Regions from separate parts of the Klebsiella ornithinolytica genome, predicted to be linked through region 1. Evidence: riboswitches for the same ligand, from Rfam matches in the RefSeq annotation. Region 1 holds a riboswitch; the other holds the start of a gene.
The links. A riboswitch is a leader RNA that binds a small molecule or an ion and turns the genes downstream of it on or off. The one in region 1 is predicted to bind thiamine pyrophosphate.
Positions count from the first base shown of each region.

Region 2: it holds a riboswitch for thiamine pyrophosphate, as region 1 does, so the genes downstream of both, thiC (phosphomethylpyrimidine synthase ThiC) here and Q1L34_RS13530 (TenA family protein) in region 1, are expected to answer to the same signal.

Region 1 covers NZ_CP130153.1:2,805,511-2,813,049, reverse strand. Annotated here, with positions in the region: gene Q1L34_RS13555 (pyridoxal phosphate-dependent decarboxylase family protein) at 1-1,053, opposite strand, end outside; gene Q1L34_RS13550 (diaminobutyrate--2-oxoglutarate transaminase) at 1,063-2,448, opposite strand; gene Q1L34_RS13545 (ABC transporter substrate-binding protein) at 2,755-3,690, opposite strand; gene Q1L34_RS13540 (ABC transporter permease) at 3,700-4,440, opposite strand; gene Q1L34_RS13535 (ABC transporter ATP-binding protein) at 4,437-5,165, opposite strand; gene Q1L34_RS13530 (TenA family protein) at 5,162-5,854, opposite strand; TPP riboswitch at 5,921-6,022, opposite strand; gene Q1L34_RS13525 (BamA/TamA family outer membrane protein) at 6,315-7,442, shown strand; gene Q1L34_RS13520 (porin family protein) at 7,460-7,539, shown strand, end outside.
Region 2 covers NZ_CP130153.1:5,265,212-5,272,750, forward strand. Annotated here, with positions in the region: gene Q1L34_RS24885 (DUF1481 domain-containing protein) at 1-296, opposite strand, end outside; gene hupA (nucleoid-associated protein HU-alpha) at 309-581, opposite strand; gene Q1L34_RS24895 (YjaG family protein) at 768-1,358, opposite strand; gene nfi (deoxyribonuclease V) at 1,401-2,072, opposite strand; gene hemE (uroporphyrinogen decarboxylase) at 2,082-3,146, opposite strand; gene nudC (NAD(+) diphosphatase) at 3,186-3,959, opposite strand; gene Q1L34_RS24915 (Rsd/AlgQ family anti-sigma factor) at 4,053-4,550, shown strand; TPP riboswitch at 4,604-4,717, shown strand; gene thiC (phosphomethylpyrimidine synthase ThiC) at 4,803-6,698, shown strand; gene thiE (thiamine phosphate synthase) at 6,698-7,333, shown strand; gene Q1L34_RS24930 (HesA/MoeB/ThiF family protein) at 7,326-7,539, shown strand, end outside.

The sequences.
Region 1 (7,539 bases):
ATTCGGCACGCCGTGTTCTTCATCGAACTCGGAGTTCAGATAGGCCGCCTGGTAGCGCATCAGCTCGTAGTGGCGTGCGTCTTTTAACAGAAACGCGCCGCAGCTGATGGTCTGGAAGAACTGCTTGTGGAAGTCCAGGGTAATGGAGTCCACACACTCAATGCCGTCCAGATAGTCGCGGTACTGCTCGGAGAGCAGCAGTGCACCGCCCCATGCCGCATCCACGTGCAGCCAGATCTGATGTTCTGCCGCCACGCCGGCGATAGCACGCAGCGGGTCGATAGCGCCCGCGTCGGTTGTGCCAGCGGTGGCGACGATCGCCATGATCTGCTCGCCGTTAGCCTGCGCTTCGGCGATTTTCGCTTTCAGGTCAGCGACGTCCATCCGCGCGAATTCGTCGGTTTTCACCAGCGTCACGGCGCGGTAGCCGAGGCCCATCAGCGCCATGTTCTTCTGCACCGAGAAGTGGGCATTTTCAGAGCACAGCACTTTATACTGACGCACGTCACCCGGCAGACCGTCCTGCTGGATAGAGTGCCCCTGACGAGCGAAGAAGGCATCGCGCGCCAGCATCAGCCCCATCAGGTTGCTTTGGGTGCCGCCGCTGGTGAAGACGCCGGCGTCGCCGGCCGGGTAACCGACCTGAGCACGCAGCCATTCGATCAGCTTCATCTCAATGATGGTCGCCGACGGGCTTTGGTCCCAGGAGTCCATGCTCTGGTTGGTCGCGTTAATCAGTACTTCCGCCGCCTGGCTAACGACCAGGCTCGGACAGTGCAGATGCGCCACGCACTGCGGGTGATGCACCGACAGGCTGTCTTTCAGGAAGTACTCGATCGCACGTTCAATCGCCGCCTGGTTACCCAGACCCTGCTCGGTGAACTCAAGGGTAATGCGCTCACGCAGTTCGGCGACGCTTTTACCTTGATACATCTCAGGCTGCTGCAACCATTGCGCGACGGCCTGGCTGGTCTGGGCGATCGCCTGCTGATAAGCCTCAATACTTTGCGGCGAACCAGCAAGAATCGGATTCAATTTGGACATTGCGGTCACTCGCTCCACTCAGACCGGTTTGACACCGGCGGCCAGCATGGCCTGTTCAAATTTGTCGAGGAAAATTTCCAGCTCGGCGTTGCTGATCAGCAGCGACGGCAGCAGACGCAGTACGCAGCCGCCACGGCCACCGCGCTCGAGGATCAGGCCCGCTTCGAAACATTTCTTCTGCAGCAGGGCGGACAGCGCGCCGTCAGCCGGGTAGCAGCCCATATGATCCTGCTCGCCATTCGGGTTCACGATCTCAATACCGATCATCAGACCCAGACCGCGAATGTGACCCATGACCGGGAAACGCTTCTGCATATCGGCCAGTTTGCCTTTCAGCCATTCGCCCTGCGCGGCCACTTTGCCGGCAATGTCGTTGTCTTTCAGGTGACGCAGGGTGGTCAGCCCGGTGGCCATCGCCAGCTGGTTGCCACGGAAGGTGCCGGTATGGTGGCCCGGTTCCCAGGCGTCAAACTGCTTCTTGATACCCAGAACGGCCAGCGGCAGACCGCCGCCGACGGCTTTCGACATCACGATGATGTCCGGCTCAATGCCGGCGTGTTCGAAGGCAAACAGCTTACCGGTACGGGCAAAGCCAGCCTGAACTTCGTCGATGATCAGCAGAATGCCATGTTCCTGAGTCACTTTGCGGATGCGCTGCAGCCACTCAACCGGAGCCGGGTTCACGCCGCCTTCGCCCTGAACGGCTTCGAGAATGACCGCCGCCGGTTTACGCACGCCGCTTTCCACGTCGTTGATCAGGTTTTCGAAGTAGTAGGTCAGCGCTTTCACGCCCGCTTCGCCACCGATACCCAGCGGGCAGCGGTACTGATGCGGATACGGCATAAACTGCACTTCTGGCATCATGCCGTTGACGGCTTCTTTCGGTGACAGGTTGCCGGTTACCGACAGCGCGCCGTGGGTCATACCGTGGTAGCCGCCGGAGAAGCTAATCACCGAAGAACGACCGGTGTATTTTTTCGCCAGCTTCAGGGCCGCTTCTACGGCGTCAGCGCCGGACGGGCCGGTGAACTGCAGGCAGTATTCTTTACCTTCTCCCGGCAGTAATGAGAGCAGGTATTCGGAGAAGCGATCTTTTAACGGGGTAGTCAGATCGAGCGTATGTAACGGCAAGCCGCTGGTAATGACACTTTGGATGCTTTGCAGCACATCAGGGTGGTTGTGACCAAGAGCGAGGGTACCAGCACCGGCAAGGCAATCCAGGTACTGTTTGTTATCCGCATCGGTTAACCACACGCCTTCCGCTTTTGCGATAGCCAGCGGCAGCTTGCGCGGGTAACTCCTGACGTTCGATTCGAATTCAGCCTGACGGGCCAAAAAGGTTTCGTTGTTAGCGTCCAATAAATCTGCACTTAAAGTATCAATACGGACTTTATCCGTCATCATATCACTCCCACAACCAGCGTTACGGTTGAACACTGGTTGAATAATTGGTTTTAGAAAATGAATCGCCATTCATAAAGCGCGCACAATATATGGCTTTTTAAATCGTCATTCAATGTTTTATTTATTGAGGTATTTTTACGTTATTTTTACACAACGAAAATCAATGGTAATGCTTTGATTTATATGATTTATTTAAAGTGTTATAAAACCATTAAAAGTGTAATTCTTAGTGAGGGAAAGCGCCGGGTTTTATTACCGCTTCGCTAAAGTAGCTGACGGAAATTCTTCCGTCAGCCGTATGGTTACTCAATCCAGTTCGACCGCATAATGAGTTAAAGGTGTGATTTTTTTAACCAACTTGTTGTTATATAAAAACTGTTCATAAGCTTCGTAGCGGGCCTTATCCAGCGCCGCGGGATGGGCGGCAAACAGGGGGGCCGTCTGCTGCCAGGCCTGCTGGTTCAGCTCGGTATTCAGCTCCGGATGAGCGGCGGCAAAAGCCTGCCAGGTTTCCTGCGGATGCGCGCGCAGATAGGCCACTCCCTCCTGCAGCGCGACGAGGAACTTTTTGATTTTGGCCGCATGAATTTCATCGCGGTTGGCGACAATCACCAGCTCGTCGTAGGCCGGAACGCCGAAATCTTCGACATTCATCACCTGCGGATCTTTACCCTGCAGCTTGAGCTCCAGCGCTTCAATATTACGATAGCCGCCAATCACCGCATCAACCTGGCCGGCCAGCAGGGCGCTGGTCAACTGGAAATTGACGTTAATCAGCTTGATGCTTTGCGGATCGATATGGTCATGTTGCGCCATAGTCGCCAGCGTAGCCTGCTCGATACCGCTAACCGAATAGCCGACTTTTTTCCCTTTCAGATCCGCGGGGGTTTTGATGCGCTTATCCAGAGCGATGATCGTGTTCAACGGCGAGTTAATCAACGTACCGACCCGCACCAGCGGCAGCCCCTCATCGGCGAAAAAGTGCACCTGCGGCTGATAGGTGATAGCCAGATCCGCCTGGCCGGCGGCCACCAGACGCGGCGGCAGGGCCGGGTCAGACGGCGGGACAATCTTCACGTCCAGGCCCTGCGCTTTAAAGGCGCCAATCTGTTCCGCCACCATAATCGGCGCATGGTCCGGGTTAATATACCAGTCCAGCACCAGGGTCAGCTTCTCGTTGGCCATCGCCTGTCCGCTGATAAGCGCGGTTAATGTGATGGCGGTGAAAACGGGTTTATGCATGATTATTCCTTATTCCGGTGTCCAGTTGATCAGCCGGTGTAATAGAGCATCCACTGCCAGCCATAGCAGAATGGTCAGCAGCACTAAAATAAACAGCGCCGCAAAGCAGACATCGGTTTGCATGCGCGCATTAGCATTGAGCATCACATAGCCCAGTCCTTCGGCAGAACCGACCCATTCGCCGATGATCGCGCCGATTGGCGCTACGGCCGCGGCCATGCGCAGGCCGGAACCCAGCGCCGGCAGGGCGGCCATCAGGCGAACATGTCGCAGCTGCGCCCCTGACGAGGCGCCCATCGTACGCGCCAGATCGAGGTAGTCGTGATTGACCCGCCGCAGGCCGTCAAAAAATGCCGACGTCACGGGGAAGAAAATCACCAGAACCGCCATCATCACTTTGGCGCTCATCCCGAAGCCAAACCACAGCACCAGCAGCGGGGCGAGGGCGAAAACCGGAATCGCCTGACTGGTCAGCACCAGCGGCATCAGCCAGCGCTGTAGGCGCGGCGAGATCATCATACACAGGGCCAACACCACGCCGAGCAGTACCCCGAGAGTCAGGCCGCTGAGGATCTCGCTCAAAGTAACCAGCGTGTGCCAGCTCAGCCAGCTGCGGTTGTTCCACAGGGCGGCGGCCACCGCCGATGGCGACGGCAGCAGGAACGCCGGAATGCCGCTGTTACTGAGCAGCCACCAAAACACCAGCAGGCCGCAGAACACCACGCCGCCGCGGAAAAGTTTCCCTCTCATCCGTTGGCCCTCATCAACTGTTGCAGTAGCGCGGCTTGTCCCCTCAGCAGCGCCGGATCGTCCGGCGCCCGCGGCGGTTTCCCCGTCAGATGATGGGAGTCATCAATGCCGCCGGGCGGCGGCGAGAGCACCAGCAGGCGATGGCTGAGCCGGCAGGCTTCCATCGGATCGTGGGTAATCAACACCACCGTACGCTGAGTCAGCAGTTCCGCTGCCAGCGTCTGGATACGCGTGCGGGTAAGGGTGTCCAGCGCCGAAAAAGGCTCATCCATTAACACGATCGGCCGATCTTCATACAGCGTGCGCGCCAGCGCCGCCCGCTGACGCATGCCGCCGGAGAGCGACGCCGGACGATCGTCGGCGCAGTGGCTGAGTCCCACCTGCTCTAATAACCTCGCAACCCGCTGCCGATCGACGCGCTCTCCGCGCAGGCGGGCGCCAAGCGCTACATTGTCGCGCACGCTTAGCCACGGATAGAGCAGGTCCTTTTGCCCCATCCAGGCCAGACGAGGGGCCAGCGGGCGACCGTCGCTGGCCTGAACCTGACCGTGAGTGGGGGCGGCCAGTCCGGCGATAATTCGCAGCAGGCTGGTTTTGCCGGCACCGCTGGCGCCCAGCAGCGAAATCCACTGTTCAGCGGGAATATCAAACGACAACTTGTCAAAAATGACCCGTGAGCCGAAGCGCAGACTTAATTCCCGCACCGCGATAGTCGGAGCCGTCACTGAGCGACCGCCGCGGCATTCAGTCCCATCTGCCAGAAGTTGGCTTCCAGACGGGTGGCGGTGGTGAAGATGGCACCCAGCTCTGCGATGCGCGATTCGGCGCCGCGCTGCTGCCAGACACGCTCCAGCAGGCCGATAGCCGCCGTGACACCGTCGAGATAGCCCGCATCGCCGTAGTTACGGATCCAGGAGGCATAGGGGTTGTCGGTGAGCCGGGTGGCCGGATTGTGGAGCAGTCCGAGGCCGATTTCCGCATAGCCAGCCACGCAGGGCATCAGCGCCACCAGCAGATCGAGCGCATCGCCGGAATGACCGATATCCAGCACGTAGCGGGTGTAGTTTACCGTCTCCGGCGCTTCGCTTTCGGCGGCCATTGTCGCTTCGTCCAGCCCCCAGCCCGCGCAATAGCCGACGTGCAGCGGCAGTTCGCCAAGAATCGCGTTCATTGAGGCGGCCGCGGCGCGCATCTCCGGGAGCGTGCGCAGTTTGCTGACCAGCAGGGCATAGCTACGGGCAAAGTGGATCAGGAACAGGTAGTCCTGAGTCAGATAGCGTCGGAAGGCGCGTTCGGGCAAGGTACCGTCGGCAAGCTGGCGGAGAAAAGGATGGGCAACGTACTGTTCCCAGTCGCCTCCCGCCTGCTGGCGCAGACGACCATAAATACCCTGGGTAAAGATCGGCAGAATCACAGGACCTCCTGATTACGGGGGAGATCCGGGTGTGCGGAAGTATGAACAGGCAATGGCGGTAAACTGGCAAAATTGCCGACCCGTCCCTTCGCTGGCATGACCCAGATCAGGTTCAAAGGGTTCGGCTTACGCCATCTCAGCCCTCACGGGACACCCCTCGGTTGCGCCATGTTATACGGCATTCACTTTTTGATTACAATCCCGGCCGCGGGCGAATTGGTATCTGAATATGTGACACCGTCACTTACCATGATGGCTAAAAACTCAGCGCCAGCATATTTTCGCCGTAGACCATTGGCTTTCTATGCGTTTTTAACTGGCTAATTTGTCCAGAATTAAAAAAAACCGCCGGCCGAAAATTGGTAGTTCATGGCACCATAGGATATATTTTCATTACCATGAAACCCATTATTCTTCAGCCACATGGGCATTCAGAACCCATCACGGCGCCGGAGAGTGCATGAAGTTTTCGCTACCGACCTTATTGCTGGCGCTCATCGTGCCACTTTCCCTTCCCGCCGTTGGCGCCGATCTGTTCGATCCCGAAGATGGCATGCTGGATATGAGCCGCTATCTCCAGGATAACCAGTACGGGTTTCTTCCGGTGCCTGTGGTGATAACCGAGCCGGCGGTGGGCTACGGCGGGGGGCTGTTTGGTCTCTTTTTGCACGGTAAAGGGACGCGGGATGGCGATCATTTTATTCCGCCGCCGATCACCGCTTTTGGCGGCGGTGGAACGCAGAACGGGACCTGGTTTATCGGCGGCGGCCACCGGCATACCTGGAATAATGACCGTATCCGCTATCTGCTGCTGCTGGGCTACGCCAATATTAAACTGGATATCTATTCCGACGGATTGACCAGTTTTAACAAAAATACCGCTATCCATTCGCAGACCCGCGGCTATGGCGGTCTGCAAAAACTGCTGTTTCGCGTAGGCGACACGCCGGTATTTGTCGGGGCCTCTCAGGTGTATGCGAAAACCGACGTTTCCGCCGATAACCCGGTCGTTAATCGGGTATGGCAGCAGGTGCTGGGTCAGGAGAGTGCATCATCGGCGCTGGGCGTGGTGGCGGAATATGACACTACGGATAATTTTTTCTATCCTGAGAAGGGGTTATCGGTACAAAGCGAATATCGATTTTTCCGTTCATTGTTAGGTGGCGACTATCATTACGATCAGTTCTCTGTCGATGGGAAATACTATATCCCGCTCAGTCGCACGCTGACGCTCGCCGTGGCTGGCAACTATCAGTCGTTGACCCACCATGATAAGCGCCTGACGCCAATGGCTCGCCCTTATATCGAATTACGCGGGATTTCTCGTTACCGCTATCAGGGGGATTATGTCAGTACGGCGCAGACCCAGCTTGCCTGGGAATTTCAGCCGCGCTGGATCCTGCAAGGGTTCGTCGGTATCGGCAGCGCCGCTGACGAGGCCCATTCATTGTGGGAGCAAACCGAAGTGGCGTGGGGGACAGGGTTTCGCTACCTGATAGCGCGCCAGTATGGATTACATACGGGGATTGATATTGCCTTCAGCGAACATGAACAGGCGCTTTATTTTAATGTAGGTTCCGGACTTTAAGGTCAGATGAGAAAAAAATGAGATGGACTAAAACCGTACTTACGTTGTTGTTAACGTCGGGCACCGCCTGGGGGGCCAGCACGACCGACAGTTCCGG
Region 2 (7,539 bases), 2.5 Mb from region 1:
TTGCCGTAGACGTTGAGTTCGATAAGCGTGAGCCGGTCGCCCTGCCAGCGGTATTCGCTGGTTGAAGTGTTGCCGTGACGCCACGGGCTGAAGGCCGCAAGCAGATGCACTTCGCCGTTGGAGTCCAGACGCCAGATACGCATCGCGCCCTGGTTGTCCGCATACCCGCTGGCGGTAAAAGGTGGGACAGAAGAATCATGGCTACAGGCAGAGATCAGCGCGACGCCTGCCAGCATCAATGCGCGACGCCAGATAGACAAAAGGGGCTTTAAGGCCCCTTCGTTAAAACTGTACACTGCCACGCGGTCTTACTTAACTGCGTCTTTCAGTGCTTTACCAGAAACAAACGCCGGCACGTTAGCAGCGGCAATTTTGATTTCGTTACCGGTCTGCGGGTTGCGGCCAGTACGCTCAGCGCGGTGGTTCACTTTGAAGGTACCGAAACCAACCAGTTGAACAGCATCACCTTCTTTCAGAGACTCAGTAATTGCAGCCAGGGTAGATTCCAGGGCAGCTTTTGCCTGTGCTTTGGACAGGTCAGCTTTGTCCGCAATTACATCAATCAGTTGAGTCTTGTTCATAAGTTATCCTTACAATGTGTTTATCGCTTGCTAAGCACCGAGTGCGACGGAAATGCCTGAAAAGCACTCTCCTGCATACACGCACCGATAGCCACTTTTTTTCGCCCTCCAAATGTAGACCAGACGGGGGGCGGAATGGAAGCCTTCAGACGCTACAATTCAGGCGGTAAATCACGTTTTCTGGTCTCACTGCTGAAAATTTATACCGATATTGCTCTCACCGGCTTCACGAAGGTCTGCACGCAGCCCTTTGATCAGTTCAATATCGCGTTCTTCACAGTCGGCCAGCAGGCGGAAAATTTCCCACTGAATATCCCATTCTTGCTCAACCGCCGGGTTCTCTTTGAGCTCTTCATCGGTCATTTCACGACCTGCCTGGGTCATTTCCAGCATCGCGACGGTCGTAATCGAACTCTTGCTCACCTCAATGGCGTGCTCAAGCGTTTCTCCGCTCAGACGCGAATGAATCAGTTCACTCAGAGCAACGCAGGCATCGATAGCCGGGTACACGCCGTACAGATCATAGTCGTCGGCCACCGGAATCGCCTCTTCCAGTTTTTCCAGCTGGCTATCGAAATTCACCTTCGCATCTTTGACGGTCAGAGTTTCCCAAATCAGATCGAGGATACGACGATACAGCTGGCCGTCGGCAAATCCGGTTTGCTGGCAGAACATCGCGTAATTGGGGTACATGCGCTCGCACAAACAGGCCATAAAGGTGACGTGCTGCCAGCTTTCCAGCTTCTCCAGGCGCAGATGAATCGGGTTTTGTAACATGATGAATTCTCGAAGTCAGAAATTAGCCGCAGTGTACCTGAATCAGCGGTGATTTGCTTGCCAACGCACAAATGCCGGACGCCGCGAGGCAACCGCATCGGCCCAGCGCGTAGGCTCCGGCAGGCGGTAGCCCTTGATGCAGCGCTGAACCCATGTCAACGCACTATCGAGCGCCACCCGGTGACCGGTGCTGACAAACAGCGGGTTGCAACGCGCTTTGCTGCGCCAGACCCACGCCAGCTGCTCGTTTTTATCCATCAGCGGCGCCAGCGCTCCCGGCTCATCGCCGGGCAGCATAAACTGACCGCACAGGCGCTTTTTTGCCACGCCAATGGTCGGAACATCCACCAGCAGGCCAAAATGGCTGGCGACGCCCAGGCGCCGGGGATGAGAAATCCCGTGGCCATCGACAAAGAGCAGATCTGGTTTTTGTGCGAGCTGCTGCCATGCCGCCAGCAGCGCGGGCGTTTCACGAAAGGAGAGAAAACCGGGGATATACGGCATGGTGGTGGCAACGCGCGCCACCTGATACTCAACCAGTTCCAGAGATGGATAAGCGAGCAGCACAATAGCCGCCCGCGTCACTTCACCTTCTTGCTCGAAGCCAACGTCCGCACCGCCGATCAGCCGGGGAGGATCCCGATCCAGTCGATCCTCACGAATGACCAACGCGGCCAGCTCCTGCTGCCGTTCGCGTAGCGACGCCAGATCCATATTCGCTCCTTAGCGATGGTATTGCGCCGACAGCCGGTGCACCGCTTCTACAAATACGCCGGCGTGTTCAGGATTCACATCCTGATGGATGCCATGACCGAGGTTGAAGACATGGCCCTCTCCCTGACCAAAGCCGGCCAGTATGGTCGCGACTTCTTCTTCAATACGGCCCGCAGGCGCATAGAGCATGGAAGGGTCCATATTGCCCTGCAGCGCCACTTTGTGACCGACGCGGCGGCGCGCATCGGCGATATCAGTGGTCCAGTCGAGACCCAGCGCATCACAGCCGGTTTCGGCCATCGCTTCCAGCCACTGTCCGCCGCCTTTGGTGAATAAGGTCACCGGTACGCGGCGGCCTTCGTTTTCACGCAGCAGGCCATCAACGATTTTGTGCATGTAATAGAGCGAGAACTGCTGATAATCGCGGCCGGTCAGCACGCCACCCCAGGTATCAAAAATCATCACCGACTGGGCGCCCGCTTTGATTTGCGCGTTCAGGTACAGCGTGACGCTTTTGGCCAGCTTTTCGAGCAGCGCATGCAGCGCCTGCGGGTCGGCATACATCATTTTCTTGATCACAGTGAAGGCCTTGCTACTGCCCCCTTCAACCATATAGGTCGCCAGCGTCCACGGGCTACCGGAGAAACCAATCAGCGGAACCTCGCCTTTTAGTTCGCGGCGAATCGTCCGCACGGCGTTCATCACGTAACCGAGCTCATCTTCCGGATCGGGCACCGGCAGTTTGTCGACATCGGCTTTGCAGGTAATCGTCGAGGTGAAACGTGGGCCTTCGCCGGTTTCGAAATAGAGCCCCAGCCCCATTGCGTCAGGGATGGTCAAAATGTCCGAGAAGAGGATCGCCGCATCCAGCGCATAGCGGCGCAGCGGCTGCAATGTGACTTCGCAGGCCAGCTCGGCGTTTTTACACAGCGACATAAAGTCGCCCGCCTGGGCACGAGTGGCTTTGTACTCCGGTAAATAGCGGCCCGCCTGGCGCATCATCCACACCGGGGTCACATCAACGGGTTGGCGCAGCAGCGCACGCAGATAACGATCGTTCTTCAGTTCGGTCATTTTGCAGTTCCTTAAGCGTCAGGCCGTTATTGTATCACGTCATTCCTCGTCGGCCCGACACATTGCCACGGTGTCTTCTATCAGGCGGCGCGCTACGGTACCCGGCGGCGGCAGCAGCGGTAAATCGTCATAGCGATACCAGCCAGCCTGCAGCAGCTCTTTCTTGTCGATCACAATCTCGCCGCTGTCATATTCCGCCATAAATGCGGTCATCAGCGACTGCGGGAACGGCCACGGCTGTGAGGTCACGTAGCGCAGATTTTTCACCTTCAGACCGCACTCTTCCATCACCTCGCGGGCAACCGCCTGCTCCAGCGTCTCTCCCACTTCGACAAACCCGGCCAGCACCGTATGTACGCCATTGCGATGGCGGGTATGCTGTGCCAGCAAGATAGAATCGTCCCGGCGAATCGCCACGATCATGCAGGGCGCAATTTGCGGGTAATAACGTTCGCGGCAGTGGCTGCATAGCATCGCCCATTCGGTTTTGCTGGGATGCATAGGATGCCCGCAGTAGCCGCAGAATTTATGCGAGCGGTAAAATTCGGCCAGCTGGATCCCGCGTCCCGCCAGTTGAAACAGCCCCGGATCCTGATCCAATAACTGACGCAACGATCCCATATCATGCCGACGATCCTGGCGCACCATCCACACCGCGTCGCCTTGCCATTCGCCAATATGCAGTGCGTGCTGGCCGACAAGATTGAAATTTACCGCTTCGCCATGTGGTAATTCCCCGTCGGGTAACCATAATTTTTGTTCGTGACTGACGATCCACCAGCCGCGATCTAATTTTTCAATAATACGATCCATATCTATTGCACTACCTTCGTTTTACTGGCACTTTTAACATTATATTTACATTTTGGTGAGCAACGTTATTTTCTTAATCTTGCGGAGTCAACCATGTTAAACCAGCTGGAAAACCTAACGGAACGTGTTGGAGGCAGTAATGAACTGGTCGATCGCTGGCTGCATGTACGTAAGCATTTGCTCGTCGCTTACTACAAGCTGGTTGGCCTGAAACCAGGAAAAGAATCCTTTATGCGGCTTAACGAAAAGGCGCTGGATAGCTTTTGCCAAAGCCTGGTGGATTACCTCTCCTCCGGCCATTTTAGTATTTATGAACGTATTCTTGGCGAAATGGAAGGTGATACGCCACTTTTGGCGGCCACCAGACTCTATCCGCAGCTGGAAGCCAATACCCAGCAAATTATGGATTACTACGACTCCTGCCTCGAAAATGCTATCGATCATGATAATTATCTTGAGTTCCAGCAGGCGTTGTCCGATATCGGCGAAGCGCTGGAAGCCCGCTTTGCGCTGGAAGATAAGCTGATCGCCCTCGCCATTTCGTACAACCTGCGGGACAACGTCAGCGACAATATCGCGCCGACTGCTTGAGTTGTGAACCGTTAACGAGTAATTTACAGACATTCTCCCTCTGCGGAGGGAGCGTTATCTTGTCGGAGTGCCTATTTTCCACACTGGAAAAGGCTGAGACCGTTAATTCGGGATCCGCGGAACCTGATCAGGCTAATACCTGCGAAGGGAACAAGAGTAAACTGCAAAGAGCGGCCGTCCCTCAGGGACCAAACGCATCTGTTACTCCATCCGTCGTCTGACAAGCCATCTCCTTTTCATCTGGAATGAGCTATGTCTACAGAAAAACTGACCCGCCGACAGCAGCGCGAACGCGCTCAGCGTTTTATCGACACGCTTGAAGGCTCGGCCTTCCCCAACTCGCAGCGTATCTACATTCAGGGTTCGCAGGATGATATTCGCGTCCCGATGCGTGAAATCCAGCTTAGCCCCACGCTTATCGGCGGCGGCAAAGAAAATCCGCGCTATGAAGATAACGAAGCGATCCCGGTGTACGATACCTCCGGTCCCTACGGCGACCCCAATATCCCGATCGATGTCCACCAGGGTCTGGCAAAGCTGCGCCAGCCGTGGATTGACGCGCGTAACGATAGCGAACCGCTGAGCCATCGCAGCTCCGCTTACTCCCAGCAACGCCTGGCTGATGACGGCCTTGACGGGCTGCGCTTCAGCCGCCTGCTGACGCCAAAGCGGGCCAGAGCCGGCCGCCGCGTGACTCAGCTCCACTACGCCCGCCGGGGCCTCGTCACGCCGGAGATGGAGTTTATCGCCCTCCGCGAAAATATGGGCCGCGAGCGCATTCGTAGCGAAGTGCTGCGCCACCAGCACCCGGGAGAAGGGTTCGGCGCCCATCTGCCGGACAACATCACGCCGGAGTTTGTCCGCGACGAGGTGGCTGCCGGGCGCGCCATTATTCCCGCCAATATTAACCATCCCGAGTCGGAGCCGATGATCATCGGCCGTAATTTTCTGGTCAAAGTTAACGCCAATATCGGCAACTCCGCCGTCACCTCGTCCATTGAGGAGGAGGTCGAAAAGCTGGTGTGGTCAACCCGCTGGGGAGCGGATACGGTGATGGATCTCTCCACCGGCCGCTATATCCACGAAACCCGCGAGTGGATCCTGCGCAACAGTCCGGTGCCTATCGGTACGGTGCCGATCTATCAGGCGCTGGAAAAGGTCAACGGCATTGCCGAAGACCTGAGCTGGGAAGCCTTTCGCGACACCCTGCTGGAACAGGCGGAGCAAGGCGTTGACTACTTCACCATCCACGCCGGCGTCCTGTTGCGCTACGTGCCGCTGACCGCCAGACGCCTCACCGGTATTGTCTCCCGCGGCGGTTCGATCATGGCGAAATGGTGCCTGTCTCACCATCAGGAAAACTTCCTCTATCAGCACTTCCGCGAAATTTGTGAAATCTGCGCCGCCTATGACGTTTCGCTTTCGCTCGGCGACGGTCTGCGCCCGGGTTCGATCCAGGACGCCAACGATGAAGCGCAGTTTGCCGAGCTGCGAACCTTAGGCGAGCTGACGAAAATCGCCTGGGAGTACGACGTGCAGGTGATGATTGAAGGCCCGGGTCACGTGCCGATGCAGATGATCCGCCGCAACATGACCGAAGAGCTGGAGCACTGTCACGAAGCGCCGTTCTATACCCTCGGGCCGTTAACCACCGATATCGCTCCCGGCTACGATCACTTCACCTCCGGCATTGGCGCCGCGATGATCGGCTGGTTTGGCTGCGCGATGCTCTGCTACGTCACGCCGAAAGAGCACCTCGGGCTGCCGAATAAAGAGGACGTGAAGCAGGGGCTGATTACCTACAAAATCGCCGCCCACGCCGCCGACCTCGCCAAAGGCCATCCCGGGGCGCAGATCCGCGATAACGCCATGTCCAAAGCGCGTTTTGAGTTCCGCTGGGAGGATCAGTTCAACCTCGCCCTCGACCCGTTCACCGCCCGCGCCTGGCACGATGAAACCCTGCCGCAGGAGTCGGGAAAAGTCGCCCACTTCTGCTCCATGTGCGGACCCAAATTCTGTTCAATGAAAATCAGCCAGGAAGTGCGCGACTACGCCGCCCGCCAGGATATCGAAAGCGGAATGGCCGATATGTCGCAGAACTTCCGCGCTCGCGGCGGCGAAATCTATTTACGTAAGGAGCAAGCCTGATGTATCAACCCGATTTTCCGTCCGTCCCGTTCCGTTTAGGCCTCTATCCGGTTGTTGATAGCGTGGTATGGATTGAGCGCCTGCTGAAAGCCGGCGTGCGTACCCTTCAGCTGCGCATCAAAGATAAGCGCGACAGCGACGTTGAGGACGATGTGATCGCCGCTATCGCGCTCGGTCGTCAATATCATGCCCGGCTGTTTATCAACGACTACTGGCAGCTGGCCATTAAGCATCAGGCCTACGGCGTGCATCTGGGCCAGGAGGACCTGGAAACGACGGACCTGAGCGCGATCCGCAACGCCGGCCTGCGTCTTGGGGTCTCGACCCATGACGATATGGAGATCGACGTTGCGCTGGCCGCACGCCCCTCCTATATCGCCCTGGGCCACGTTTTTCCTACGCAAACCAAACAGATGCCTTCCGCCCCTCAGGGGCTGGAACAGCTTGCCCGCCATATCCAGCGTCTGGAAGATTATCCGACGGTGGCGATCGGCGGCATCAGCCTCGAACGCGCGCCGGCGGTACTGGGTACCGGCGTTGGCAGCATTGCCGTGGTCAGCGCAATCACCCAGGCGGCGGACTGGCAGCAGGCTACCGCGCAACTGCTGACGATCGCGGGAGCCGGTGATGAATGACAATGATTTTATGCGCTATAGCCGCCAGCTGCTGCTGGAGGATATCGCCATCGAAGGGCAGCAAAAGCTGCTGGCCAGCCGGGTATTGATCGTCGGTCTCGGCGGGCTGGGCTCGCCTGCTGCGCTGTACCTGGCCGGGGCCGGTGTCGGCACGCTGGTGCTGGCCGATGACGACGACGTGCACGTCAGCAACCTACAGCGGCAAA